Regions from separate parts of the Citrobacter sp. CFNIH10 genome, predicted to be linked through region 2. Evidence: predicted binding sites of a transcription regulator. Region 2 holds the regulator's gene; each other region holds the start of a gene.
What was found. Region 2 encodes PurR, which represses purine synthesis genes. Its sites were predicted from a motif close to CANGCAAACGTTTGCNTG; they were not measured.
Positions count from the first base shown of each region.

Region 1: a site for PurR is predicted at 3,227-3,244, ahead of glyA (serine hydroxymethyltransferase). Genes of this name have one in related genera too.
Region 3: a site for PurR is predicted at 4,331-4,348, ahead of pyrD (quinone-dependent dihydroorotate dehydrogenase). Genes of this name have one in related genera too.
Region 4: a site for PurR is predicted at 2,565-2,582, ahead of purM (phosphoribosylformylglycinamidine cyclo-ligase). Genes of this name have one in related genera too.

Region 1 is NZ_CP026216.1:5,103,247-5,110,483, reverse strand. Features, by position in the region: gene qseG (two-component system QseEF-associated lipoprotein QseG) at 1-14, shown strand, start outside; gene glrR (two-component system response regulator GlrR) at 14-1,348, shown strand; gene glnB (nitrogen regulatory protein P-II) at 1,409-1,747, shown strand; gene hmpA (NO-inducible flavohemoprotein) at 1,844-3,034, opposite strand; gene glyA (serine hydroxymethyltransferase) at 3,362-4,615, shown strand; gene C2U53_RS29080 (DoxX family protein) at 4,664-5,086, opposite strand; gene C2U53_RS29075 (ROK family transcriptional regulator) at 5,162-6,355, opposite strand; gene C2U53_RS29070 (DUF5107 domain-containing protein) at 6,469-7,237, shown strand, end outside.
Region 2 is NZ_CP026216.1:3,660,008-3,667,244, reverse strand. Features, by position in the region: gene sodB (superoxide dismutase [Fe]) at 1-470, shown strand, start outside; gene C2U53_RS21535 (MFS transporter) at 517-1,683, opposite strand; gene C2U53_RS21530 (YnhF family membrane protein) at 1,851-1,940, opposite strand; gene purR (HTH-type transcriptional repressor PurR) at 2,234-3,259, shown strand; gene punR (DNA-binding transcriptional activator PunR) at 3,256-4,188, opposite strand; gene punC (purine nucleoside transporter PunC) at 4,300-5,505, shown strand; gene cfa (cyclopropane fatty acyl phospholipid synthase) at 5,798-6,946, shown strand; gene C2U53_RS21505 (riboflavin synthase) at 6,988-7,237, opposite strand, start outside.
Region 3 is NZ_CP026216.1:3,263,313-3,270,549, forward strand. Features, by position in the region: gene ssuB (aliphatic sulfonates ABC transporter ATP-binding protein) at 1-705, opposite strand, end outside; gene ssuC (aliphatic sulfonate ABC transporter permease SsuC) at 702-1,493, opposite strand; gene ssuD (FMNH2-dependent alkanesulfonate monooxygenase) at 1,505-2,650, opposite strand; gene C2U53_RS19390 (sulfonate ABC transporter substrate-binding protein) at 2,647-3,621, opposite strand; gene ssuE (NADPH-dependent FMN reductase) at 3,614-4,189, opposite strand; gene pyrD (quinone-dependent dihydroorotate dehydrogenase) at 4,433-5,443, shown strand; gene zapC (cell division protein ZapC) at 5,623-6,165, shown strand; gene C2U53_RS19415 (YcbX family protein) at 6,162-7,237, opposite strand, start outside.
Region 4 is NZ_CP026216.1:5,040,465-5,047,701, forward strand. Features, by position in the region: gene uraA (uracil permease) at 1-44, opposite strand, end outside; gene upp (uracil phosphoribosyltransferase) at 140-766, opposite strand; gene C2U53_RS28820 (6-phospho-beta-glucosidase) at 949-2,379, opposite strand; gene purM (phosphoribosylformylglycinamidine cyclo-ligase) at 2,642-3,679, shown strand; gene purN (phosphoribosylglycinamide formyltransferase) at 3,676-4,317, shown strand; gene ppk1 (polyphosphate kinase 1) at 4,506-6,572, shown strand; gene ppx (exopolyphosphatase) at 6,577-7,237, shown strand, end outside.

The DNA.
Region 1 (7,237 bases), 1.4 Mb from region 2:
AGGTGACCCCATAATGAGTCGTAAACCGGCGCATTTACTGCTCGTGGATGATGATCCAGGCCTGTTAAAACTGCTGGGCATGCGTCTGACCAGTGAAGGCTATAGCGTGGTGACCGCAGAGAGCGGGGCAGAAGGGCTGCGTGTTTTGAACCGTGAAAAAGTGGATCTGGTGATAAGCGATCTGCGGATGGATGAGATGGACGGCATGCAGCTGTTCAGCGAGATCCAGAAGGTGCAGCCGGGAATGCCGGTCATCATTCTTACCGCCCACGGTTCGATTCCGGATGCGGTCGCGGCAACGCAAAAGGGCGTGTTCAGCTTCCTGACTAAACCCGTGGATAAAGATGCGCTGTATCAGGCGATTGACGAGGCGCTTGAGCAGTCGGCACCCGCCACGGATGATAGCTGGCGTGAATCGATTGTTACCCGTAGCCCGCTGATGCTGCGTCTGCTGGAGCAGGCGCGGATGGTGGCACAGTCCGACGTCAGTGTATTGATCAATGGTCAGAGCGGTACCGGGAAAGAGATCTTCGCCCAGGCTATTCACAATGCCAGCCCGCGCAGCAGTAAACCGTTTATTGCCATCAATTGTGGGGCGCTACCGGAACAATTGCTGGAGTCGGAGTTATTCGGCCACTCGCGCGGCGCGTTTACCGGCGCGGTGAGTAACCGCGAGGGGCTGTTTCAGGCGGCGGAAGGCGGGACGCTGTTCCTGGACGAGATTGGCGACATGCCCGCGCCGCTACAGGTCAAACTGCTGCGCGTCTTGCAGGAACGCAAAGTCAGACCGCTTGGCAGCAACCGCGACATCGATATTGATGTGCGTATTATCTCGGCAACCCACCGTGACTTGCCGAAAGCCATGGCGCGCGGCGAGTTTCGTGAAGATTTATACTACCGCCTCAACGTGGTAAGTCTGAAGATCCCGGCGCTGGCGGAGCGGACCGAAGATATTCCGCTGCTGGCAAATCATCTGCTGCGCCAGTCGGCGGAGCGGCATAAGCCTTTTGTGCGGGCGTTTTCGACGGATGCAATGAAGCGGCTAATGACCGCCAGTTGGCCGGGCAACGTGCGTCAACTGGTGAACGTGATTGAACAGTGTGTGGCGCTGACCTCTTCGCCGGTTATCAGCGATGCGCTGGTGGAACAGGCGCTGGAAGGGGAAAATACCGCGCTGCCGACTTTTGTTGAAGCGCGTAACCAGTTTGAACTGAACTATCTGCGCAAGTTGCTGCAAATCACCAAAGGCAATGTGACGCATGCGGCAAGAATGGCGGGCCGTAACCGGACGGAGTTCTACAAACTCCTGTCGCGCCATGAGCTGGATGCAAACGATTTCAAAGAATAACGTTGCGTAATATGTTACGTTTACCCGATTAAAAGACAGGCGACCTTTTCAAGGACTAGCATGAAAAAGATTGATGCGATTATTAAACCCTTCAAGCTCGATGATGTGCGTGAAGCGCTGGCTGAAGTCGGTATTACCGGGATGACCGTCACCGAAGTGAAAGGCTTTGGGCGTCAGAAAGGGCATACCGAGCTGTACCGCGGCGCGGAATACATGGTGGATTTTCTGCCGAAGGTGAAAATTGAAATCGTCGTACCAGACGATATCGTTGAAACCTGCGTGGATACCATTATTCGCACAGCGCAGACGGGCAAAATCGGCGATGGTAAGATCTTCGTCTTTGATGTGGCGCGCGTGGTGCGTATCCGTACCGGTGAAGAAGACGACGCGGCAATTTAAGCCGCGCCGTGCGCATGCCGGATGGTGGCGTAAACGCCTTATCCGGCCCTGCATCCTATAGGCCGGATAAGCACAGCGCCATCAGGCATGACGTCATTACAAGACCTTATGCGGGCCGAAGCATTCGTAATGAATGTTTTCGTTTTTCACACCCAGCTCAACAAGCTGCTTCGCGGCAAACTGCATAAAGCCCACCGGACCGCACAGATAAAACTGCATCGCCGGATCGCTGATTGCGCCTTCCAGTTTGTTCAAATCCATCAGCCCAACGCTATCAAACGTCCCTTTCGCGCGATCGGCTTCGGTTGGCTCACGATACCAGGTATGGGCGCTAAAGCGTGGCAGCGTTTTACCCAGTTCACTCACTTCATCGGCAAACGCATGGACGTCGCCGTTTTCTGCGGCGTGGAACCAGTTGACCTGCGCGGTGTGGTTTGCTTTTGCCAGCGTATCCAGCATTGCCAGCATGGGCGTTTGACCGACGCCAGCAGAGATCAGGGAAACCGGCGTATTCGGGGTGACTGCCATAAAGAAATCGCCAGCCGGTGCGGCCAAATGCACGACATCGCCGATGTTCGCATGGTTATGCAGCCAGTTTGATACCTGACCGCCTTCTTCACGTTTCACGGCAATACGGTAGCTTTTACCATCCGCTTTACGGGTCAGAGAATACTGACGAATCTCCTGATGCGGGAAGCCTTCCGGTTTCAGCCAGACACCAAGATACTGGCCAGGCTGGTATTCGGCCACGGTGCCGCCGTCTACCGGTTCAAGTTCAAAGCTGGTAATCAGTGCGCTGCGCGGGGTTTTCGCTACGATCCGGAACGGACGCGTGCCTTCCCAGCCACCGTTTTTACGGGCGTTTTCACTGTAGATTTGCGCTTCGCGGTTGATAAAGACATTCGCCAACACGCCGTAGGCTTTGCCCCACGCATCCAGCACGTCCTGGCCTGGACTGAACATTTCGTCGAGGGTTGCCAGCAGGTGTGTACCGACAATGTTGTACTGCTCAGGTTTTATCTGAAAGCTGGTGTGCTTTTGGGCGATTTTCTCAACCGCGGGCAGCAGGGCGGGCAGATTCTCAATATTGCTGGCATAAGCGGCAATGGCATTAAACAGGGCTTCACGCTGATCGCCATTACGCTGGTTGCTCATGTTAAAAATTTCTTTGAGTTCAGGGTTATGAGCGAACATGCGATCGTAAAAATGGGCGGTCAGTTTGGGGCCGGTTTCTACCAGCAGGGGAATGGTGGCTTTTACAGTGGCGATGGTTTGGGCGTCAAGCATACGGTCTTCCTTTATGTGAATCTTTAATGATGTATGTCAAATGCATCTTATAAAAAATATCCCTGCTTTGTAAATGGTTCTTTGACGCTTTACGTGTTAAACGTTACAACGTGAAAAATCTGCATCACAAACCTGAAAAGAAATCCGTTGAAATTCGTAAGGTCTTCATTCCGCAAAGCCTTGTGTCCTGTGAAGGTAATCGTTTGCGTAAATTCCTTTGTCAAGACCTGTTATCACAGAATGATTCAGTTATACTGTTGCCCGTTGTCCAACAGGACCGCCTTTTAAGGCCAAAAATTCTATCGTTAGCTGAGTCAGGAGATGCGGATGTTAAAGCGTGAAATGAACATTGCCGATTATGATGCCGAACTGTGGCAGGCTATGGAGCAGGAAAAAGTACGTCAGGAAGAGCACATCGAACTGATCGCCTCCGAAAACTACACCAGTCCGCGTGTCATGCAGGCGCAGGGCTCTCAGCTGACTAACAAATACGCTGAAGGATATCCGGGCAAGCGCTACTACGGCGGCTGCGAATACGTCGATATCGTTGAGCAACTGGCGATTGATCGCGCCAAAGAACTGTTTGGCGCAGACTACGCTAACGTACAGCCGCACTCCGGCTCTCAGGCTAACTTCGCGGTCTACACCGCGCTGCTGCAACCCGGTGATACCGTTCTGGGTATGAACCTGGCGCAAGGCGGCCACCTGACTCACGGCTCTCCGGTGAACTTCTCTGGCAAACTGTACAACATCGTACCTTACGGTATCGATGAGTCCGGTAAAATTGACTACGAAGAGATGGCGCAGCTGGCGCAGACGCACAAACCGAAAATGATCATCGGTGGCTTCTCAGCTTATTCCGGCGTGGTTGACTGGGCAAAAATGCGTGAAATCGCTGACAGCATCGGTGCGTACCTGTTCGTTGATATGGCCCACGTTGCGGGTCTGATTGCCGCAGGCGTTTACCCGAACCCGGTTCCGCATGCACACGTTGTGACCACCACCACCCACAAAACCCTGGCGGGTCCGCGCGGCGGCCTGATCCTGGCGAAAGGCGGTGATGAAGAGCTGTACAAAAAACTGAACTCTGCCGTTTTCCCAAGCGCGCAGGGCGGCCCGTTGATGCACGTGATTGCCGGTAAAGCGGTTGCACTGAAAGAAGCGATGGAGCCAGAGTTCAAAGTCTACCAGCAGCAGGTTGCGAAAAACGCCAAAGCGATGGTGGAAGTGTTCCTGAACCGTGGCTACAAAGTGGTGTCCGGCGGTACTGAAAACCACCTGTTCTTGCTGGATCTGGTGGACAAAAACCTGACCGGTAAAGAAGCTGACGCCGCGCTGGGTCGTGCCAATATCACCGTGAACAAAAACAGCGTGCCGAACGATCCGAAGAGCCCGTTCGTCACTTCCGGTATCCGTATCGGTTCTCCGGCCATTACGCGTCGCGGCTTTAAAGAAGCGGAAGCGAAAGAGCTGGCGGGCTGGATGTGTGATGTGCTTGACAACATCAATGATGAAGCGGTGATTGAGCGCATCAAAGGGAAAGTTCTGGATATCTGCGCACGCTTCCCGGTTTACGCATAATTCCGTTTTGCTGCAAGCAAAAGGCCGCCGATGCGGCCTTTTTCCTTTTTAGCGCCGGTCAATGGAAATCGCGCCCGGCCCCGTCAGCGCCAGCAGCAGAAAACCGCCTGCGATACTGACATTCTTATAGAAGTTAATCATATTCGGTCCCACCGCATCACCGGTCATATTCCAGAAGTGATGACCGATCACGGCGGTACCCAGCGTATAGAAAACGAAAATAACCGCCAGTGGACGCGTGAAAAAGCCCAGCACAATCAGTATCGCTGCCGGAACCTCCATAACAACGGCAATGATCGCAGCAAGCATCGGCGCAGGGGTACCGAGAGACGTCATATATTGTACGGTACCGTCGAACCCTGTCAGTTTAGGAAAGCCAAAAATAATAAACAGAATTGCCAGCGCAATACGGGCAATCAATAAAAACAGATGGCGTGATTCTCCAAAATCAAAATAACGTAACGTGTTCATAGCAGGCTCATTAGCATGAGTAATGTACTTTAAAACTACTACACAACCCCGAGCCTCGCCATTCGCGCCATAAGCTTATATTTCGTTCAGTTGCGACTCCACGTACAGATAGCCAATGCCCATCAGTTGCTGGGCGCGGGTCAGCGTGCCAACGCTAATTTGCGTCGCTTTCGCCCGCGGGTTATCGCCGTGATCGAAAGGGTTAAATCCCGTCTGTTGCCGTAGCGTATTGAGCCAGGATTCACCGAAGGCGCAACTGCGTCCGTACAGCCAGATCTGATTGATATTCAGGATATTAAGAAAGTTATACAGGCTTAAACCAATCGCGCTGGCGGCATGTTCCACCCATGCCTGAATGCGTACATCACCCTTGCGCCAGGCGTCGATCAGTAAATCCGTGGTCAGCGTTTCCGGATCCCTTCCCGGCACTGGCTGCGCCTTCATCCAGACTCTGGCCTGCTTTTTCAGCGCGCTCAGGGAGGCGACGGTTTCCAGACAACCATAACGACCGCAGTCGCAGGCGATCCCGTCGGGGTTAACAATGGTATGCCCAATCTGACCGCTGCCGTACAGGCTGCCGCGCCAGATATTGTCGTGAATGACGAACGATGAGCCAATGCCGTAATCGACGTTAATCACGCAGAAGTCCTCGTTGGCCGCCGGGTTTTGCCACTTTTCCGCCAGCGCCAGCATCACGCAGTCGTTGTCGAGGCGGACCTGTATACCGAGTCGTTCCTCCAGCAGATACTTGATTTCCACCGGCGTTTTCCACGGTGCCTGCGGCATCGTTTTCGACGCACCGGTGATCGGATCCACCTGACCGTGGACGCCCAGCGCGAGGTTGATCGTGGTGTCGGGATAGCGCTGACGCCAGCGCCGCCAGTGGTTGGCTATTGCGGCAAGCAGCGCGTCAGGCGTCGCGGCGTTAATCACCTCATGCTGCCAGTCGCCAACCGCCACCAGACGCGCATCGGCCAGCTGGCTGGTCAGACTGGTCGGGGTGACGTTGATACACAGCGTCCACGCGCCCTGTACCGGCAGATGAAAACTCCCGTTGCTGAGTCCGCGCTGGCTCAGCGTTTCACGGGAGTGGCACAGCCGCCCTTCGTCCAGCAATTCTTCAAGAATGTTACTCACCGCCGGAATCGACAGGCCGGTGAGCTGCGCCAGTTGCGATTTACTGAGCTGCTTTTCGCGCCACAAATGCGACAGGAAGATCTGTTTATTCGCCTGTCTGACCCGGGCGTTATTGAATCCCGAACGCTGCATACACTTAACTCCCTTAACTATATTGCGTGAGCATTGCGCATTTTACCGCCAGTTAACTGCCACACAATAGCCACAAGATGACATTTTACTTTTGTTTATTGAGTGGAGGCAGCATGTACGGTTCTGTTAAGGTCTGGCAGGAAACCCTCTCACTACCGACCTGGACGGTGGGTGAGGAAGATCCGAACCCGATGTTTCTGGAAAAACGGGTTTATCAGGGCTCTTCAGGTGCGGTTTACCCCTACGGCGTGATCGACACCCTGACCGGCAAGCGCGAAATGCGCGATTACCAGGCCGTGTGGATGGAAAACGATTTTATCCGCGTCATGCTGCTGCCCGAACTGGGGGGGCGTATTCACCGTGCGTATGACAAAGTGCAGCAGCGCGATTTTGTCTATTACAACGAAGTGGTGAAGCCTGCGCTGGTTGGCCTGCTGGGGCCGTGGATCTCCGGCGGGATCGAATTTAACTGGCCGCAGCACCATCGCCCCACCACTTTTATGCCGGTAGATTTTACACAGCGGGCAGGGGAACACGGCGAACAAACCGTCTGGATGGGTGAAGTGGAGCCGATGCGCGGTCTGCAGGTGATGACTGGATTCACCCTCTACCCGGATCGCGCGTTGATAGAAATCACCGGTAAAGTCTTCAACGGCAACGCCACGCCACGTCATTTTTTATGGTGGGCGAACCCGGCGGTGAAGGGCGGCGACGATCATCAAAGCGTGTTCCCGCCTGATGTCACGGCGGTGTTCGATCACGGCAAGCGCGATGTCTCCGCTTTTCCGATCGCCACGGGCACCTATTACAAAGTTGACTACTCGGCAGGGGTGGATATCTCCCGCTATAAGAATGTGCCGGTGCCGACTTCGTACATGGCGG
Region 2 (7,237 bases):
ACCTGAACAACCTGATCAAAGGCACCGCCTTTGAAGGGAAATCACTGGAAGAGATCGTACGCAGTTCGGAAGGCGGCGTGTTCAATAACGCTGCTCAGGTCTGGAACCACACGTTCTACTGGAACTGCCTGGCACCGAATGCTGGTGGCGAGCCAACCGGCGAACTGGCTGACGCGATTGCCGCCTCTTTCGGCAGCTTTGCCGAGTTCAAAGCGCAATTTACCGACGCGGCGATCAAAAACTTCGGCTCTGGCTGGACCTGGCTGGTTAAAGGAAAAGAGGGCAAGCTGGCTATCGTTTCCACCTCCAACGCTGGCACGCCGTTGACCACCGACGCCACGCCGTTGATGACCGTCGACGTATGGGAGCATGCATACTACATTGACTACCGCAATGCGCGTCCTGGCTACCTGGAACACTTCTGGGCGCTGGTAAACTGGGAGTTTGTAGCGAAGAACTTCGCCGCGTAAAAAAGATAACGCAGAAGGGAATCCCTTCTGCGTTTTTGTCCTGCCGTTAACTGGCGACGCACACCTGTTCAGGTTGTTTTCTCGCCGAGATAAACACCAGCAACAGCGCCATACCCGCCACAATCGCCCCCATCACAGGAACAAAGCTGTAACCTAATCCGCCTGAAATGACGGCCCCGCCAGCCGCAGCGCCCAGCGCATTTCCAAGGTTAAACGCGCCAATGTTCACGGAAGATGAGAGACCCGGCGCTTCATGAGCCACACGCATGACGCGCATTTGTAACGGAGGGACGACCGCAAAGGTTGCCGCCCCCCAGACCACCATGCTGACCGCCGCGCCCAGTTCATTCTGCGCCAGGAAAGGGATCGCCAGCATAATTACCATCAGCAGCAGCAAAAAGCCCTTCAGCGTGCCGTTAACCGAGCGATCGGCCAGTTTCCCTCCGAGGTAGTTGCCAATGGAGAAGCCCACACCGATCAGAACCAGCATCCCGGTCACAAAGGCCGGTGTCGCATGGGTGATGCTTTGCAGAACAGGCGAAATATAGGTATAGAGCGTGAACATGGCGCCCGCTCCCAGTACGGTAGTCAGTAGCGCGGAGAGCACCTGAGGACGCATCAGCACCGCCAGCTCTTTTTTCACTTCCGGGCGCGCCCCGGCACCGCCTTTTGGCAATGATAAGAAGAGACTCAACATCGAGATAACCCCCAGCCCCGCTGTCGCCATAAACGACATTCGCCAGCCGATGGTTTCACCCAGCCAGGTCGCCGCCGGCACACCGCCGATATTGGCGATGGTCAGCCCCATAAACATGGTCGCAACGGCGCTCGCCTGTTTGTGCTTCGGCACCACGCTTGCCGCCACCACCGAGCCCAGGCCGAAGAATGCGCCGTGGTTAAGGCTGGTTAAAATACGTGACAACATCAGCGTGGTGTAATCCGGTGAAATCGCCGAGAGCACGTTACCGAGCGTAAAGATAGCCATCAGAAAAATGAGCGCATTACGGCGTCCGCGATGTGACAGCAACAGCGTCATCAACGGCGCGCCGACCATCACGCCGACCGCATAGGCACTAATCAGCATACCTGCCGCGGGAATAGACACATCAACGCCACGCGCGATGACGGGCAGCAGACCCATTGGCGAGAATTCGGTGGTACCGATGCCAAACGCACCAATGGCCAGCGCCAGTAACGGATAATTGATTTTCATGCAGTGATGACTCCGGCTCTTCGCGACAGGGCGCGATGCTTAACAAAGAGTCAAAAGCATGACATCAATCACAAAAAAAGAGAAGTTAACAAAAATACAAAAGACTTTTGCAAATTCAATAACAATATGGCGGGAGGTTCGAGGGAGCAGGAACTCCCCCGAGGGGATCAGTGCAGTGCCGCCGTCAGGCCGCCCGCAACGATTAAAGCCAGGACAATAAACGTGGTCACTAATGAAAATTTCAGATCGGTGCTCATCAACTTTTCTCCTTTTTATACCCACACAAAAAGTGATATAGCGCATTTTTACACACTTGAGTGTAAAAATCTCCCACGATTTAGAGTGATATGTGCTTTTAATACTTCCCCTTTTCGTAAAGATCAGACAAAATTCGACGCTTACTTGATTAGCGTACCGGCCATTGACCCCTTCCTGACGTTCCGTGTCGTTTCCCGGCGTGCCGCAGCCCTGACGTTGGGCACAGGATGAGTAAAGGCAAACGTTTACTTGGCGTAATTTAATGTTCAGGTTGGGTCTGGAGTGAGATTTAATGGCAACAATTAAAGATGTAGCGAAGCGCGCAAACGTTTCCACTACAACCGTGTCACACGTAATTAACAAAACGCGTTTCGTCGCTGAAGAAACACGCAATGCAGTGTGGGCGGCAATCAAAGAATTGCACTATTCCCCCAGCGCGGTTGCCCGTAGCCTGAAAGTTAACCATACCAAATCTATCGGTTTGCTGGCGACGAGCAGCGAAGCCCCCTATTTTGCTGAAATTATTGAAGCGGTTGAGAAGAACTGCTTCCAGAAGGGCTATACCCTGATCCTCGGCAACGTCTGGAACAACCTGGAAAAGCAGCGTGCCTATCTGTCGATGATGGCGCAAAAACGCGTTGATGGCCTGCTGGTAATGTGTTCCGAATACCCCGATCCCCTGCTCTCGATGCTGGAAGAATATCGTCATATCCCAATGGTGGTGATGGACTGGGGCGAAGCCAAAGCCGACTTCACTGATACGGTGATTGATAACGCCTTCGAGGGCGGCTACATGGCAGGCCGTTACCTCGTCGAGCGTGGACATCGCGAAATTGGCGTGATCCCAGGACTGATGGAGCGTAACACCGGCGCAGGCCGTTTGGCCGGATTTATGAAAGCGATGGATGAAGCGCTGATTAAAGTGCCTGAAAACTGGATTGTTCAAGGCGACTTCGAGCCGGAATCCGGCTACCGCGCCATGCAGCAAATTCTGTCGCAGGCGCATCGCCCAACGGCGGTCTTCTGTGGCGGCGATGTCATGGCGATGGGCGCCCTTTGCGCCGCTGATGAGATGGGTCTGCGCGTCCCGCAGGACGTGTCGCTGATTGGCTACGACAACGTGCGCAACGCCCGCTTCTTTACACCAGCGTTGACCACCATCCACCAGCCGAAAGATTCACTGGGTGAGACGGCCTTTAATATGTTACTGGACCGTATCGTCAATAAACGCGAAGAGTCGCAGTCTATTGAAGTCCACCCGCGCCTGGTGGAGCGCCGCTCCGTGGCGGATGGCCCGTTCCGCGACTACCGTCGTTAAGCCTCTTCTGCGGGAGTCTCATCGGGCTCCCGCAGCCACTCTTTGTTCAGCGTTTCACTGTCTCCCAGATAATCCAGCAGCCAGATCAGCGCAGGTGACATATCATTCTGCTGCCAGGTCAGGCAACAGGCCGCATCCGGGAAAGGATTCTCCAGATTTAACGCGACCCACTGCCCCTTGTTGAGATACGGCTTGGCGAAATGTGTCGGGACCATGCCGACACAGAGTCCGGCGCTGATACAAGTCGCGGAAGAATCCCAGTCCGGCACCACCACCCGCTTCTGATTGTCCAGCAGCCAGGTCACGCGTTTCGGCAGCGTGCGGGAGGTATCTTCCAGCACCAGCGACGGCCAGTTGCGCAACGTGTCATCGCTTAACGGCCCGCTCATGGCGGCCAGCGGATGCGTACTGGCAACGACACAACACCAGCTCAGCTTACCCATATCGCGGAAAGTGTATCGTCCGCCAACCGGGATCGCCTGGGTTGCCCCGATGGCGAGTTCGACCCGACCATCTGACAGCGCGTCCCACACGCCATTAAACACCTCCTGGAAGACCAGTAGTTCCACGTCATCAAAGTGGCGGTAGAAATCGACGATCAATTGCCGCGTGCGTTCCGGGCGCACGATATTGTCCACCGCAATGGGGAGTTGCCCACGCCAGCCGTTAGCGATCTGCTGACACTGTTGACGCGTGATCTGCATTTTTTTGATGACAGAGCGGCCTTCTTTCAAAAACCAGGCGCCCGCCGGGGTTAACACCACATCACGATGGCGACGTTCAAAAAGCGGGACGGCCAGCCACTCTTCCAGTTGGCGAACCGTATAGCTGACCGCTGAAGGCACCCGGTGCAACTCCTGGGCCGCGGAACTGAAGCTCCCGTTGCGTGCCACGGCATCGACCACTTCCAGCGCATATTCTGACCACATAATCTGCCTACAAAATTTTTGAATGCAATAAACAAATATTACCGTTTCACAAGCCCAAATTCACTCCCTACACTCTGCGCCAGTGTGATTAATCAAAATTAGAGTACAACTATGCAACCAGGAAAAGGGTTTTTAGTCTGGCTGGCAGGGCTCAGCGTGTTGGGTTTTCTGGCAACCGACATGTATTTGCCCGCTTTTGCCGCCATTCAATCTGACCTGCAAACACCGGCCTCTGCCGTCAGCGCCAGCCTGAGTCTGTTTTTAGCAGGCTTTGCCGTCGCCCAACTGCTGTGGGGACCCCTCTCTGACCGTTATGGCCGTAAACCGATCCTGTTGCTGGGTCTGTCTGTCTTCGCCCTCGGTAGCCTGGGTATGCTGTGGGTGGAGAGCGCAACGGGCCTGTTAGTACTGCGTTTTATTCAGGCCGTGGGAGTCTGCGCGGCGACCGTCATCTGGCAGGCGCTGGTTACCGATTACTATCCTTCTCATAAAATTAACCGCATTTTCGCGACCATCATGCCGCTGGTCGGGCTGTCTCCTGCACTGGCGCCGTTATTAGGCAGTTGGATTCTGACCCATCTTTCCTGGCAGGCGATCTTTGCCACGCTGTTTTTCATCACGCTGCTGCTGATGCTGCCCGCCCTGTTTTTAAAGCCCACCACCCGGGCTCGCGATGACAGCAAGGACAAACTGACGTTCACCACCCTGCTGCGTGCGAAAGCGTACCGCGGCAACGTCCTGATTTACGCCGCCTGTTCTGCCAGCTTCTTTGCGTGGTTGACCGGTTCCCCGTTTATTTTGAGTGAAATGGGCTACAGCCCGGCGGTGATTGGGCTGAGCTACGTACCGCAGACCATTGCTTTTCTGATTGGCGGCTATGGCTGTCGCGCCGCGTTGCAAAAATGGCAGGGACAACAGCTCCTGCCCTGGCTGCTGGTTATCTATGCGCTGAGCGTGGTGGCAACCTGGGCGGCAAGTTTTATCCATCACATCACGCTTGCAGAGATCCTGATCCCCTTCTGCATAATGGCGATTGCCAACGGGGCTATTTACCCGATTGTGGTTGCCCAGGCGCTGCGTCCATTCCCGCAGGCGACGGGTCGTGCCGCAGCCCTGCAAAATACCCTGCAGTTGGGTCTGTGCTTCCTGGCAAGCCTGGTCGTTTCCTGGCTTATCAGCACACCGCTGTTGACCACGACCAGCGTGATGTTGTCTACGGTGGTACTGGCTGGACTGGGCTATAAGATGCAACTGCATCCTTCTAACGACTGTGCGCAGCATGATAATTGCGGGATTGCCCACAGCGAATCCCATTGATATCACTCATAATCACCGTTAATTAGTCGGCTAACAATTTTTGGTTGTATCATCGTTTTTTGAGGCCTATACTAAATTTCGGTTGTTAAAAATTACGATAATTATTATGTGTTAACGGGAACCGGAGCGTTCCCGGTTCCCCATGGATGGCCTTTTCGGCAAGGGGTCCTCCCTTCCTCTGTTCTACGTCGGATAATAGACTCGCGGAATGTTTCCGTGAGATTTCTCACAAAGCCCAAAAAGCGTCTACGCTGTTTTAAGGTTCTGATCACCGACCAGTGATGGAGAAACTATGAGTTCATCGTGTATAGAAGAAGTCAGCGTACCGGATGACGACTGGTACCGTATCACTAACGAATTATTAAGCCGCGCGGGCATTGCCATCAACGGCTCTTCACCAGCAGATATACGCGTTAAAAACCCCGATTTTTTCAAACGCGTTTTACAAGAGGGGTCGCTCGGTCTGGGTGAGAGTTACATGGATGGCTGGTGGGAATGCGATCGGCTGGACCAGTTTTTTAGCAAAGTTCTGCGAGCAGGACTGGAAAACCAACTTCCCCATCATTTCAAAGATACCCTCCGCATCGCGGCCGCTCGCCTGTTCAATCTGCAAAGTAAAAAACGAGCGTGGATCGTCGGTAAAGAACATTACGATCTCGGCAACGATCTATTCAGCCGTATGCTCGACCCCTTTATGCAGTATTCCTGCGCGTACTGGAAAGACGCGGATACTCTGGAGGCGGCGCAGCAGGCCAAACTGCGGTTAATCTGCGAGAAATTGCAACTGCAACCCGGTATGCGTGTGCTGGATATTGGCTGCGGCTGGGGGGGGTTATCGCACTATATGGCGACGCATTACGGCGTCAGTGTGGTTGGCGTGACGATTTCAGCCGAGCAGCAGAAAATGGCTCAGGCCCGCTGTGCCGGGTTGGATGTGTCGATTCTGTTGCAGGATTATCGTGATTTGCACGATCAGTTTGACCGCATTGTCTCGGTAGGCATGTTTGAGCACGTCGGCCCTAAAAATTACGCGACCTATTTTGACGTGGTTGATCGCAATCTGAAACCCGAAGGGCTGTTCTTATTACATACCATCGGTTCGAAAAAAACCGACAATAATGTCGACCCGTGGATCAACAAGTATATCTTCCCGAATGGGTGCCTCCCGTCAGTACGTCAGATAGCCAACGCCAGTGAATCGCACTTTGTGATGGAAGACTGGCATAACTTCGGCGCGGATTACGACAAGACGCTGATGGCATGGTACGAGCGTTTTCTCGCTGCCTGGCCTGAAATTGCCGAGAACTATTCCGAGCGTTTTAAACGGATGTTCAGTTACTACCTCAACGCCTGCGCCGGCGCGTTTCGCGCCCGCGATATTCAGCTCTGGCAGGTGGTATTCTCGCGCGGCGTTGAAGACGGCCTCCGCGTAGCCCGCTAAACTTTCTTATGCCCCCGCCGTCTTGCGGGGGCTGGAGGGTTTTACGCTTCGCTGGCGGTTTTCGTTACCGCCGCTTCACGCGCAGCCAACACGCGTTCTACCGTATCCACCACCGCCTGCGTTTGCGGATCGATTTCGATATTGACGCGCGCGCCCAGTTTTTTCTTACCCAGCGTCGTGCGTTCCAGGGTTTCCGGAATGAGATGCACGCAAAAACGCGTCGCGGTGACTTCTCCGACGGTCAGGCTGATCCCATCAATCCCGATAAAACCTTTGTACAAGATGTATTTC
Region 3 (7,237 bases), 400 kb from region 2:
GGCCTCCAGCTCCGCTAAACGCACCGATCCCAGGCGGCGGGGGCGTGCAATGTCGACCGTCAAATCCAGTCCAATCTTACCATCCTCAATCAGCAACACCCGATCGGCCATCGCCACGGCTTCGCTGACGTCATGTGTCACCAGCAGCACGGTAAAACCATGCTCCTGCCACAGCGAAACAATGAGATCTTGCATCTCCAGACGTGTTAACGCATCCAGCGCGCCAAGCGGTTCGTCAAGCAACAGCAGGCCCGGCCGGTGGATTAGCGCCCGCGCAAGGGCAACACGCTGTTTTTGTCCGCCGGAAAGCGCTGCTGGCCATTCGCTCGCCCGCTCTTCCAGCCCAACCGCCGCCAGCGCCTGACGCGCAGCGTCCCGCCAGTGGCCCTTCAGACCCAGTCCCACGTTGTCGATCACCGATTTCCACGGCAAAAGTCGGGCATCCTGAAACATCATGCGGGTGTCGTCCTGACTATCGCGAAGCGGCGTGGTTCCCGCCAGCAGTTCACCGGCGTTTGGCGATTCCAGCCCCGCCAGCAGGCGTAGCAGGGTGCTTTTTCCCCCACCGCTACGCCCGACGATGGCGACAAACTGGCCTGCCGGGATATGGAGATCAAGCTGATTCAGTACGATGTTACCCGCGTACTTTTTCGTTACCGCATTCAGCAGGAGCGGTGTACCCTGGTTCAGACGGGCGGTATTCATACGGTGGTCTCCTTCACATGATAAGCCGGGTTCCAGCGCAACCAGACGCGTTCCAGCAGTTGAGCGCTGACGTCGGCCAGTTTACCGAGCAGGGCGTAGAGAATAATGGCGACAACCACGATATCCGTTTGCAGGAATTCGCGAGCGTTCATCGCCAGATAACCGATTCCTGAATTGGCTGAAATGGTCTCCGCGACGATCAGCGTCAGCCACATCAGCCCCAGCGCAAAGCGCACGCCGACCATGATCGAGGGCAGGGCGCCGGGCAGGATCACATGGATAAACAGCGAAAAGCCGGATAATCCGTAGCTACGCGCCATCTCCACCAGGCCGCGATCGATGTTGCGGATCCCGTGCCAGGTATTGATGTAGACAGGAAAGAGCGTCCCCAGCGCGACCAGAAAAATCTTCGCGGTTTCATCAATGCCGAACCACAAGATCACTAACGGGATGAGTGCCAGATGTGGAACGTTGCGCAGCATCTGAATGGAGGTATCCAGCAGGCGTTCTCCCCAGCGCGATAAGCCGCTGATCAGCCCCAGCGTCAGGCCAATCGAACCGCCGATCGAAAAGCCGATCAGCGCACGCCAGGAACTGATGGCCAGATGCTGCCAGAGTTCGCCGCTGGCGGAGAGCGTCCAGAAGGCGATGATCACCCCTTCCGGTGAGGGTAAAATACGCCCGGAGAGCCAGCCCATGGAGGAGGCCAGTTGCCAGACGGCGACGATGCCCACCGGTAAAAACCAGGGGGCAACGCGTAACAACCACTTTTTCGTTGGCGTTGCCATCACGGTTCTCCTCAGCTTTGCGCAACCTTACGCGGGATAAATTCATTCGCCACCGCTTCACCCTGCTGATGCTGGCGTTGCGGTTGTGGGACTTCCGGGATCGCGACGTCCAGATGCGGGAACAACAGTTCGCCGACCCGGTACGCCTCTTCCAGATGTGGGTAGCCGGAAAGGACAAAGCTGTCGATGCCCAGCGCGGCATACTCGTTGATGCGCGCCGCCACCGTCGGTCCGTCGCCGACCAGCGCGGTCCCGGCGCCACCGCGCACCAGACCCACACCGGCCCACAAATTCGGGCTGATCTCCAGTTGGTCGCGCTTGCCGTTATGCAGCGCCGCCATTCGGTGCTGACCGACAGAATCCGTCCGGGCAAACGCCGCTTGCGCCTTCGCGATCGTGTCGTCATCAAGGTGAGCGATCAGCCGGTCCGCGGCTCGCCATGCTTCTTCGTTGGTTTCACGGACAATGACGTGCAGGCGAATGCCAAAACGAATGTTACGCCCACGCGCCGCCGCTTTGGCTCGTACCTGGGCTATCTTCTCTTTCACCAGCTCAGGCGGTTCGCCCCAGGTGAGGTACAGATCGACCTGTTCAGCGGCCAGATCCTGGGCGACATCTGAAGAGCCGCCGAAGTAAAGTGGGGGATAGGGTTGCTGGATGGGCGGGAAGAACAGTTTCGCTCCGCGAACGTGAATGTGCTTACCGTTGAAGTCGACGGTTTCACCCTGCAATAAACGACGCCAGACCTGGGTGAACTCCGAAGAGGCCTCGTAACGTTCACTGTGATCGAGAAACACACCGTCGCCCGCCAGTTCCTGTGGATCGCTGCCGGTGACCAGGTTAAACAGCGCGCGACCGTTGGAGAGGCGGTCAAGCGTAGCGGCCTGCCGTGCGGCGACTGTCGGTGAAGTGACGCTCGGGCGCAATGCGACCAGGAATTTGAGTCGCTGAGTTACCGGGATCATTGATGCCGCGACCAGCCACGCGTCTTCACAGGATCGCCCGGTGGGGATCAACACACCGGTGAATCCCAGACGATCCGCCGCCTGCGCAATCTGCTGTAAATAGCCATGATCCACCGGACGCGAGCCTTCCTCCGTCCCCAGATAGTGACCGTCACCGTGCGTCGGTAAAAACCAGAACATATTCAGACTCATAATGATTTTCCTTCCTGTTGAGTGGGGTGCCAGATGCGCTGGCGGATATCGATTTTTTTCGGTACCAGGCGGTTGTCGTAAAACAGATCTGCGGTTTGTTGTTGCAACGCGGCTACAGCGTCACTGACCGGTGAAATGCGGGTCGGCGGGCGATGATCGAGATATGACGCAATCACGGGCTCTGGCAGTCCCATTGTTTTCGCCAGCAGGGCAATGCTTTCCTGCCGCTGGCTGAGGGTTAACGCATCTGCCTGACTGAAGGTATCCAGCACGCCCTGAATGAACGCGCCGTTCTTCTCAGCGTACGGTCGCGCGGCGAGATAGAACGATCCCGTTTGCTTCAAATCGCTGCCGTCTTTCAGTACGCGCACACCGCCCTGCAATAATGCAGCGGAATAGTAAGGATCCCAGATGGCCCATGCATCAACGTTACCCTGCTGGAACGCCGCTCGGGCATCGGCAGGGGTAAGATACGTCGGCTGGATATCGGTAAATTTCAGCCCGGCCTGTTGCAGGGCGCGCAGCAGCAGGTTGTGCGAGCTGGATCCTTTCTGGAACGCCACTTTATGGCCTTTCAGTTCCGCCACCGTTTTGATGGGGCTGTTTTCCGGCACCAGAATCACTTCGGCTTTCGGTTTCGCCGGTTCTACGCCGACGTACACTAAATCTGCGCCAGCGGCCTGGGCGAAAATGGGCGGAATATCGCCGGTGCTGCCCAGATCAATACTGCCGACGTTCAGGGCTTCCAGCATTTGCGGTCCGGCGGGAAATTCAATCCAGGATATTTTGGTTCCGGGATAACGTGTTTCCAGCAGCTGGTGGCTTTTCGCCAGGACCATACTGATGCTGCCTTTCTGATAGCCTATACGCAGGGCATCAGGTGAGGGCTCCGCCGCCTGTGTCAGTCCGCAAAAGGCCAGCAGTCCGGCGAATGCCAGCCATGCCGTACGAGCTTTGAGAAGATTACGCATGGGCCGCACCTCGCACAGTATCAAAAGCAGGAACCTTAACGTCGCGGCGGTGCAGGGCGTGCCAGAACGTTTCCAGCGCTTTATCAAGACGCAGCTGTAAATTGGGCGTGAAATGCGGCTTATGCTGATAGTCGATCACCTGGGAGTCATCGGCAAAGACGCCGTGTAAAATCTCCTGCGCCTTCAGGGCGCTGAGCACCGGTTTCAGCGCGTAATCGACGGCAAGCAGATGTGCAACGGTGCCGCCTGTCGCCAGAGGCAGGACGACTTTACCTTCCAGCGCCCGTTCGGGGAGCAGATCGAGCAGCGTTTTTAGCGCCCCGGAATAGGCGGCTTTATAAACCGGCGTGGCAACGATCAGGCCGTCCGCCTCTTTCAGTTGTGCGACCAGTGTTTTCAATGCCGGGCTGTCGAAACGGGCATACAGCAGATCTTCAGGCTCGAAGTTGTGCAGATTCCAGTGGTACACCTCAACGTCCTGACCGTTCAATTTTTCCCGGGCATATTCCAGTAAAGCACTGGATCGAGAGGGAAAGCGTGGGCTTCCCGCCAAAGTGATGACGCGCATAATTGCATTCTCCCCTTATAACCAATTGTTCGCTTTTATTTAACATTGATAACAATTTTTGCAGTCTGACAGAGGGGAATCGGGAATCGAAATGATTTATGCGGAATTGAAAAGCTGAAAATTGCATAAAAAGAAGCTGCCAGGGAAAACGTTTGCTTTTTATTGCCGCAGGTCAATTCCCTTTTTGTTCGATATCACCCATAATACGCCCCCGGTTTGCACACCGGGAATCCAGGAGAGTTCATGTACTACCCCTTCGTTCGTAAAGCCCTTTTCCAGCTCGATCCAGAGCGCGCTCATGAATTAACTTTTCAGCAATTACGTCGTGTGACGGGAACGCCTCTAGAAGCGTTGATCCGCCAGAAGGTACCGGCGAAACCGGTCACCTGTATGGGATTAACCTTTAAAAATCCGCTTGGTCTGGCTGCTGGTCTGGACAAGGACGGGGAGTGTATTGATGCCCTGGGCGCGATGGGATTTGGCTCGATCGAGATCGGCACCGTGACCCCGCGTCCACAGCCCGGCAATGATAAGCCAAGACTGTTCCGCCTGGTCGATGCCGAAGGTTTGATCAACCGTATGGGCTTTAATAACCACGGCGTTGATAACCTGGTCGAGAACGTTAAAAAGGCCCATTATGACGGGGTGCTCGGAATTAATATCGGCAAAAATAAAGATACGCCGGTTGAGCAGGGTAAAGATGACTATCTGATTTGTATGGAAAAAATCTATGCCTATGCCGGTTATATTGCCATTAATATCTCCTCGCCAAATACGCCGGGATTACGTTCATTACAATATGGCGACGCGCTGGATGATTTGCTTACGGCGATTAAAAATAAACAAAACGATCTGCAAAAGATCCACCAGAAATATGTTCCGATCGCTGTAAAGATCGCGCCGGATCTTTCTGAGGAAGAACTGATCCAGGTTGCCGATAGTTTAGTACGCCATAATATTGATGGTGTTATTGCCACCAATACAACACTCGATCGTTCTTTGGTTCAGGGAATGAAAAATTGCGATCAAATGGGTGGCTTAAGTGGTCGTCCGCTGCAATTAAAAAGTACAGAAATTATCCGCCGTCTGTCTCAGGAATTAAAAGGTCAGTTGCCTGTTATTGGCGTTGGCGGTATCGACTCAGTGATTGCCGCGCGCGAGAAGATGGCTGCCGGGGCGTCGCTGGTTCAGATTTATTCTGGTTTTATTTTTAAAGGTCCGCCACTGATTAAAGAAATCGTTACCCATATTTGATTTTTTCTCTCTCTTTATCAGAATATCAGACAACCAGGGGTTTATTTCCTCCCCTGGTTGTTTTATATTCTTTCACTGTTGCTTATTTAAACATTTTAAGCTTTGCTTATTAAGGTAATAAACGAAGCGGCGAAAAAGGACAATTTTGCAACGGGGCGATGGAGAGGGGAGAGAAAACAATGCGAATTAAACCTGACGATAACTGGCGCTGGTATTATGACGAAGAGCATGACCGAATGATGCTCGATTTAGCCAATGGCATGTTATTTCGCTCGCGTTTTGCCCGCAAAATGCTCACCCCGGATGCATTCTCACCGTCCGGTTTTTGCGTTGACGATGCCGCGCTGTACTTCTCCTTTGAAGAAAAGTGCCGCGACCTTGAGCTCTCTAAAGACCAGAAAGCTGAGCTGGTGCTCAATGCGCTGGTGGCCATTCGCTATCTGAAACCCCAAATGCCGAAAAGCTGGCACTTTGTGGCGCACGGCGAAAACTGGGTACCCGGCACTGGCGATGCGGCTTGTGTCTGGCTGAGCGATACCCAGGAACAAATCAATCTGTTAGTGGTAGAGCCTGGCGAAAATGCGGCGCTGTGCCTGCTGGCGCAACCCGGGGTGGTTGTGGCCGGGCGGACGATGCAGCTTGGTGATGCGATTAAAATAATGAATGACCGACTGAAGCCGTCGTTTCGTCCGCACAGCTTCAGCCTGGAACAGGCGGTTTAACGCGCCAGCTTCAGCGCGGTTTTTGGCACGCAGCTACAGCTGAGGATGGTGCCATCATCGCCAAGTGCCGATCTCTTCAGCGGGTTCACTTCGCCTTCCAGCAGTTTGATACGACAGCAGCCGCAAATTCCCGCCCGACACGAATAGGGTACCCGGATCCCCTGGTTTTCCAGTTGCTCAAGCAATACCTGTTGATTGTTCCCCTGAAACGCCTGTCCCTGCCAGTCGATGGTGACCGTCGCATTCGGTTGCTGCGCGACTTCAACCGTCTCCCCGGTGTCGGCGGCGCCATAAACGCGAGCCGGACCGGTCGATAAAACCTCCACTTCATCGCCCACGCGAATCACGCCGCTATTACGGGCGATCAGGTTCAGCCCAAAATCGACATCGCCATTGTCCGGCGCGGTACGGAAGGTTTGCAGCGTTGCCAGCGGCTCACCGGAGGGATGCTTTTGCCCTTTTTCCGGACTGACCGTGGTAAAAATACAGCGGCTGCACGGTTTCGCCACGTCAAAAATGACCTCACCAATACGGATCACTTTCCAGCTATCTTCTTCCCATGCCGTAGCACCAGAGACCACGATATTGGGGCGGAACTGTTCAACCTGCACCCCCGCCGGGCAGCGCTGCTGCAGATCGCGCAACGAAGCGTCATTCACCAGCAGATACGGGAAACCATCGGCAAAAGAGAGCGGCACGCCCGCGTGGCGTTTAACCCGCCGGGTCAACTGTGGTCCCACCCAACGCAGTTGCACGCTGCGGGAGAAGAAGCCGCTAAGCCACTGATTAATCGCATCGGGGGCGACTCGCGCGGTAAAATGGTTGCCCCAGACTTCCGTCGGCGCATCCTGGGCGGCAAAATCAGCAAACCGCACCAGCGCGCTGCTGCCGTCAGGCGCGGTCAAATGCAGGCCATCGTGCAGGGGCGAGGGGGTAAAGCGCACCATTTGTGGAAACTGACGCGCTGTGATGAAGGTGCCATCGGCTTCGGTAACCATAAAAATACGATCAAAAGCCAGACCGCTGACGTCTGCCAGAGCGTGGGTCAGCCCAATGCCACGCATTGATTTGA
Region 4 (7,237 bases), 1.4 Mb from region 2:
AAAAGTGGCGGTCTTTCACTCACCCCGATAGCACGGCGCGTCATAGTGTTTTCCTCTGAGTGTGTTTGTTATGAATCGTTGAGTTGTTTTATTCAAAAAAAAGCCGACTCTTAAAGTCGGCTATTTATCAGTTATTCACTTACTTCGTACCAAAAATCTTATCGCCGGCATCACCCAGCCCCGGAATAATGTATCCGTGCTCGTTCAGGCCCTGGTCGATCGACGCGGTGTAGAGTTCCACATCCGGATGCGCTTTTTCCAGCGCGGCGATCCCTTCCGGGGCCGCCACCAGCACCAGCACTTTGATGCTGCTGCAGCCCGCTTTTTTCAGCAGATCGATAGTGGCGATAACAGAACCCCCGGTTGCCAGCATCGGGTCGACGATCAGCGCCATGCGCTCGTCGATATTGGATACCAGCTTCTGGAAATACGGGACCGGCTCAAGCGTTTCTTCGTTGCGGTACATGCCGACCACGCTGATACGTGCGCTGGGTACGTTTTCCAGCACGCCTTCCATCATGCCCAGACCGGCACGCAGGATAGGTACAACGGTAATTTTTTTGCCTTTGATTTGATCCACTTCGACCGGACCATTCCAGCCTTCAATGGTTACTTTTTCGGTTTCCAGGCCCGCAGTCGCTTCGTAGGTCAGCAGACTGCCTACTTCCGAGGCGAGTTCACGAAAGCGTTTGGTGCTGATATCGTTCTCACGCATCAGACCCAGCTTGTGTTTGACGAGTGGGTGTTTGACTTCCACGATCTTCATACTCTTCTCCTTTCCTCAGACGAGTGGCAACCACAAAAAAAATCGCCGGATTATACCGCTTTTCCTCTCTGGCGCAACATAACGTATGCATGACCTGGATCAAGCAAAGTAGTATACGTTTGGGTGATGAGTATAAAACACGCCCCGCATTCTGTGCGGGGCCAAGTATCAAGTGGCTGAAATCAGAGGGATTCACCGTTACTTTTTATCACCTGCTGATACCAGGCGAAAGATTTCTTACGACTGCGCGCCAGCGTCCCACTACCGTCATTATTTTTATCAACGTAGATAAACCCGTAGCGTTTTTTCATCTCTCCCGTTCCCGCAGAAACCAGATCGATACATCCCCACGGCGTGTACCCCATGAGATCCACGCCATCCTCTTCCACCGCTTTTTTCATTTCACGAAGATGTGCCGCCATATACTCGATACGGTAGCTGTCATCCACGGTGCCGTCAGGCAACTGAACATCAATCGCACCAAACCCGTTCTCAACGATAAACAACGGCAACTGGTAGTGATCCCAGAACCAGTTCAGCGAATAGCGCAATCCCACCGGATCAATCTGCCAGCCCCAGTCCGATTTCTGTACGTAGGGATTGGAGACCAGACTTTTGCTCTCGTCATAATCGAGTTGCGGGTTATCGTCTGTCGCTTTGGTGACAAACGACATGTAATAGCTAAAACCGATGTAGTCGACGCAGCCTTCGGACAGAGCAACACGGTCTTCTTCCGTGATATCGAGGTCAAACTCGCGGCGCGTAAAATAGTTGAGAATATGCTGCGGATATTTCCCCCGCACATGCACATCGGTAAACCAGTAGCGACGGTGCATGGCGTTCATCGCCATCATCATGTCGTTTGGCGCACAGGTCAGTGGGTAGATGGGGCACATGGCGATCATGCAGCCGATCTGCAATGCCGGGTTAATTTCTCGTGCCGCCTTCACCGCCAGCGCACTGGCCACCAGTTCATAGTGCGCCGCCTGGTACATTACCGGTTCACGATCTTCACCTGGCTGATACTTCAGGCCGGAGTTCGTGAACGGTGCAAAATCCTCATGGTAATTGGCCTGGTTGTTGATCTCATTGAAGGTCATCCAATACTTCACTTTGCCCTGATAGCGGGTAAAGACGACCTTCGCAAAGCGGACAAAAAAGTCGATCAGCTTCCGGTTGCGCCAGCCGCCATACTCCGTCACCAGATGGTAGGGCATCTCGAAATGCGACAGGGTAATTACCGGTTCAATGCCATACTTCAGGCATTCATCAAACAGATCGTCGTAAAATTGCAGTCCCGCCTCGTTTGGCTGCGTTTCATCCCCAAGTGGGAAAATGCGCGTCCAGGCAATGGACGTCCGGAAACATTTAAAGCCCATTTCAGCGAAAAGCTTAATGTCTTCTTTGTAGCGATGATAAAAATCGATCGCCTCGTGGTTAGGGTAGTTTTTGCCGGGCAGCACGCCATCGGTAATTTCTCGCGCCACGCCATGAGCGCCCGCCGTCATGACGTCAGCAACGCTGATCCCTTTTCCGCCTTCCTGCCAGCCGCCCTCAAGCTGATGAGCGGCGACCGCCCCGCCCCACATGAAATTCGCGTTAAATCCAGACATAGTTTCCCTCGTTAATTTGCTATGACAAAACAGAAACCGGTTTCAGTATGATACTGAGCAATCCCGGCACTGCTTTCAAGGGTGAAACTGAACCCGGTTTCATTTTCGTGGTTCAGGTCATAAAAACACCGCGCCGCGGAGAAAATGCAGCAAATCTCGACAGATAAAAACGGATGCAACACAGGCTCGCAAACGTTTGCTTTCCCTGCTAGAATTGCGCCGAATTTTACTTTTACCGTAAGAAAACGTGGGGAACCAGGCAGTGACCGATAAAACCTCTCTTAGCTATAAAGATGCCGGTGTTGATATTGACGCGGGTAATGCTCTGGTGGATCGAATCAAAGGCGTAGTGAAGAAAACTCGCCGCCCGGAAGTGATGGGTGGTTTGGGTGGCTTCGGTGCGCTGTGCGCATTGCCGCAAAAATATCGTGAACCAGTGCTGGTTTCCGGTACTGATGGCGTCGGGACAAAACTGCGTCTGGCGATGGATCTGAAGCGTCACGATACCATCGGCATTGATCTCGTGGCGATGTGCGTCAACGACCTGGTCGTTCAGGGTGCTGAGCCGCTGTTTTTCCTCGACTACTACGCCACTGGCAAACTGGATGTGGATACCGCAGCCAGCGTGATTAACGGTATCGCCGAAGGCTGCCTGCAATCCGGCTGCGCGCTGGTCGGCGGGGAAACCGCTGAAATGCCGGGGATGTATCACGGTGAAGATTATGACGTCGCGGGTTTCTGCGTCGGCGTGGTCGAAAAATCAGACATCATTGACGGTTCCAAAGTGGCCGATGGCGATGTGTTGATTGCACTGGGTTCCAGCGGTCCGCACTCCAACGGTTACTCACTGGTACGTAAAATTGTTGAAGTCAGCGGCTGCGATCCAGAAACGACGGTTCTGGAAGGCAAACCGTTGGCCGACCACCTGCTGGCGCCGACCCGCATCTACGTGAAATCGATTCTGGAATTGATTGAAAAGGTTGATGTGCACGCTATCGCGCACCTGACCGGCGGCGGCTTCTGGGAAAACATTCCGCGCGTACTGCCGGACAACACGCAGGCGGTGATCGATGAATCCTCCTGGCAGTGGCCAGCTGTTTTTAACTGGCTGCAAAGCGCCGGCAACGTCAGCCAGCATGAAATGTATCGTACCTTTAACTGCGGCGTCGGCATGGTCATTGCTCTTCCGGCGGCAGAAGTAGACAACGCCCTTACCCTGCTGAAGGCAAAAGGTGAAAAAGCCTGGAAGCTCGGCGTCATCAAGGCTTCCGATTCCGCGCAGCGCGTGGTTATTGAATAATGAATATTGTGGTGCTTATTTCCGGTAACGGAAGCAATTTGCAGGCGATTATTGATGCCTGCAAAGAGAAGAAAATCAACGGCACCCTGCGGGCAGTATTCAGCAACAAGGCCGACGCGTTCGGCCTTGAGCGTGCCAGAAAAGCGGCAATCCCGGCCCATACGCTGACGGCGGATCAGTTTTCCAGCCGTGAAGCATTTGACCGCGAGCTGATCCTTGAGATCGACGCGTATGCGCCTGACGTGGTGGTGCTGGCCGGTTTTATGCGCATTCTGAGCCCGGCGTTCGTCGCGCACTACAACGGTCGACTGCTGAATATTCACCCTTCCCTGTTGCCCAAATATCCCGGTTTGCACACCCACCGTCAGGCGCTGGAAAACGGCGATGAGGAACACGGCACCTCGGTCCACTTTGTCACTGACGAGCTCGACGGCGGACCGGTCATTTTGCAGTCCAAAGTTCCGGTTTTTGAGGGCGATGACGAAGATGAAATCACCGCCCGCGTTCAGGTTCAGGAACACGCCATTTACCCGCTGGTCGTCAGTTGGTTTGTGGACGGACGGCTGAAAATGCGCGATAACGCCGCCTGGCTGGACGGTGTTCGCCTGCCGCCACAGGGCTACGCTGCCGACGAGTAAAAACGGTGCCGGATAACGGATGTCATCCCTTATCCGGCCAGCGCTTCTCTTCAGACCTCCAGTCCCCCTTCCCCTTTGCGATCAGACGGTTTATTGTCATATTTTTCTGGCACAGTTGGACATCTGAGCGCAATGCTCGCCATAATAATCAGGCAGTGTCCCGTGAATAAAACGGAGTATAAGTATTAATGGGTCAGGAAAAGCTTTATATCGAGAAAGAGCTCAGCTGGTTAGCGTTCAACGAACGTGTGCTCCAGGAAGCCGCGGATAAATCAAACCCGCTAATTGAACGGATGCGTTTCTTAGGCATCTATTCCAATAACCTGGATGAATTCTACAAAGTTCGCTTCGCAGAGCTCAAACGTCGCATCATCATCAGCGAAGAACAGGGTTCAAATTCACATTCTCGCCACCTGTTAGGCAAAATCCAGTCCCGCGTACTGAAAGCCGACCAGGAATTCGATGGCCTGTATAACGAACTGCTGCTGGAGATGGCGCGTAATCAGATCTTCCTGATCAACGAGCGTCAACTGTCAGTCAATCAGCAAAGCTGGCTGCGCCACTATTTCAAACAGTATCTGCGCCAGCACATCACCCCTATTTTAATTAACCGCGAAACGGATCTGGTACAGTTCCTGAAGGATGACTACACCTATCTGGCAGTCGAAATTATTCGCGGCGACACCATTCGCTATGCGCTGCTGGAAATTCCGTCTGACAAGGTTCCACGCTTTGTGAATCTGCCGCCGGAAGCCCCGCGTCGCCGTAAACCAATGATCCTGCTGGATAACATTCTGCGCTACTGTCTGGACGACATCTTTAAGGGCTTCTTTGATTATGACGCACTGAATGCCTATTCCATGAAGATGACCCGTGACGCCGAGTACGATCTGGTGCACGAGATGGAATCCAGCCTGATGGAGCTGATGTCCTCCAGCCTGAAACAGCGTTTGACCGCCGAGCCGGTGCGTTTTGTTTATCAGCGCGACATGCCTAATGCACTGGTCGAAGTGCTGCGCGAGAAGCTGACGATTTCACGCTATGACTCTATCGTTCCCGGCGGGCGTTATCACAACTTCAAAGATTTCATTAACTTCCCTAATGTCGGCAAAGCCAATCTGGTGAATAAGCCGCTGCCGCGCTTACGCCATATCTGGTTTGATAAAGAGAAGTTCCGTAACGGATTTGACGCCATTCGTGAACGCGATGTGTTGCTTTACTATCCGTATCACACCTTTGAGCACGTTCTGGAACTGCTGCGCCAGGCCTCGTTTGACCCGAGCGTGCTGGCAATCAAAATCAACATCTACCGCGTGGCAAAAGACTCGCGGATCATCGACTCAATGATCCACGCCGCCCATAACGGTAAAAAAGTGACCGTTGTGGTGGAGTTACAGGCACGATTTGATGAAGAGGCCAACATTCACTGGGCGAAACGCCTGACGGAAGCGGGCGTGCATGTCATCTTCTCCGCGCCAGGCTTAAAAATTCACGCCAAGCTGTTCCTGATTTCGCGCAAAGAAGGCGAAGAGGTGGTGCGTTACGCCCATATCGGCACCGGTAATTTCAACGAAAAAACCGCGCGTCTGTATACCGACTATTCGCTGTTGACCGCCGACGCGCGGATCACTAACGAAGTCCGTCGGGTGTTCAATTTTATCGAGAACCCGTATCGCCCGGTGACGTTTGATTATCTGCTGGTCTCGCCGCAAAACTCGCGCCGCCTGCTGTATGAGATGATCGATCGTGAAATCGCCAACGCTCAACAGGGACTCCCCTCCGGCATCACACTGAAACTGAATAACCTGGTGGACAAAGGGCTGGTCGATCGGCTGTATGCCGCCTCCAGCTCAGGTGTACCGGTCAATCTGTTGATTCGTGGTATGTGCTCGCTTATTCCGAATCTGGAAGGTATCAGCGATAATATCCGCGTCATCAGTATTGTGGACCGTTATCTTGAGCATGACCGGGTGTATATCTTCGAAAACGGCGGCGATAAGCAGGTCTATCTCTCTTCCGCCGACTGGATGACGCGTAATATCGACTACCGCATTGAGGTGGCGACGCCGCTGCTTGATCCGCGCCTGAAGCAGCGGGTGCTGGATATTATTGACATCCTGTTCAGCGATACGGTAAAAGCCCGCTACATCGATAAAGAACTGAGTAATCGCTACGTGCCGCGTGGAAACCGCCGCAAAGTGCAGTCGCAACTGGCTATTTACGACTATATCAAATCACTCGAGCAATCTGACTAACGCTATGCCAATACATGATAAGACCCCACGACCGCAGGAGTTTGCGGCGGTCGACCTCGGTTCAAACAGTTTTCACATGGTGATTGCCCGTGTGGTGGATGGCGCCATGCAGATTATCGGTCGCCTGAAACAGCGCGTGCATCTGGCGGATGGTCTCGGCGAAGACAACATGCTGAGCGAAGAGGCAATGGAGCGCGGGCTAAGCTGCCTGTCACTGTTTGCTGAACGTCTTCAGGGGTTCGCCCCCTCCAGCGTGTGTATTGTCGGTACCCATACGCTTCGTCAGGCGCAAAACGCCACCGATTTTCTCAAACGAGCGGAAAAGGTTATCCCCTATCCGATCGAGATCATTTCCGGCAATGAAGAAGCGCGTCTGATCTTTATGGGCGTAGAACATACGCAACCGGAAAAAGGCCGCAAGCTGGTCATCGACATTGGCGGCGGCTCGACGGAGCTGGTCATTGGGGAAAACTTCGAACCGAAGCTGGTTGAAAGCCGTCGTATGGGTTGCGTCAGTTTTGCCCAGATCTATTTCCCCGGCGGCGTCATCAGCAAGGAAAACTTCCAGCGTGCCAGAATGGCGGCGGCGCAGAAGCTTGAAACCCTGACCTGGCAATTCCGTATTCAGGGCTGGAACGTTGCGCTGGGGGCCTCTGGCACCATCA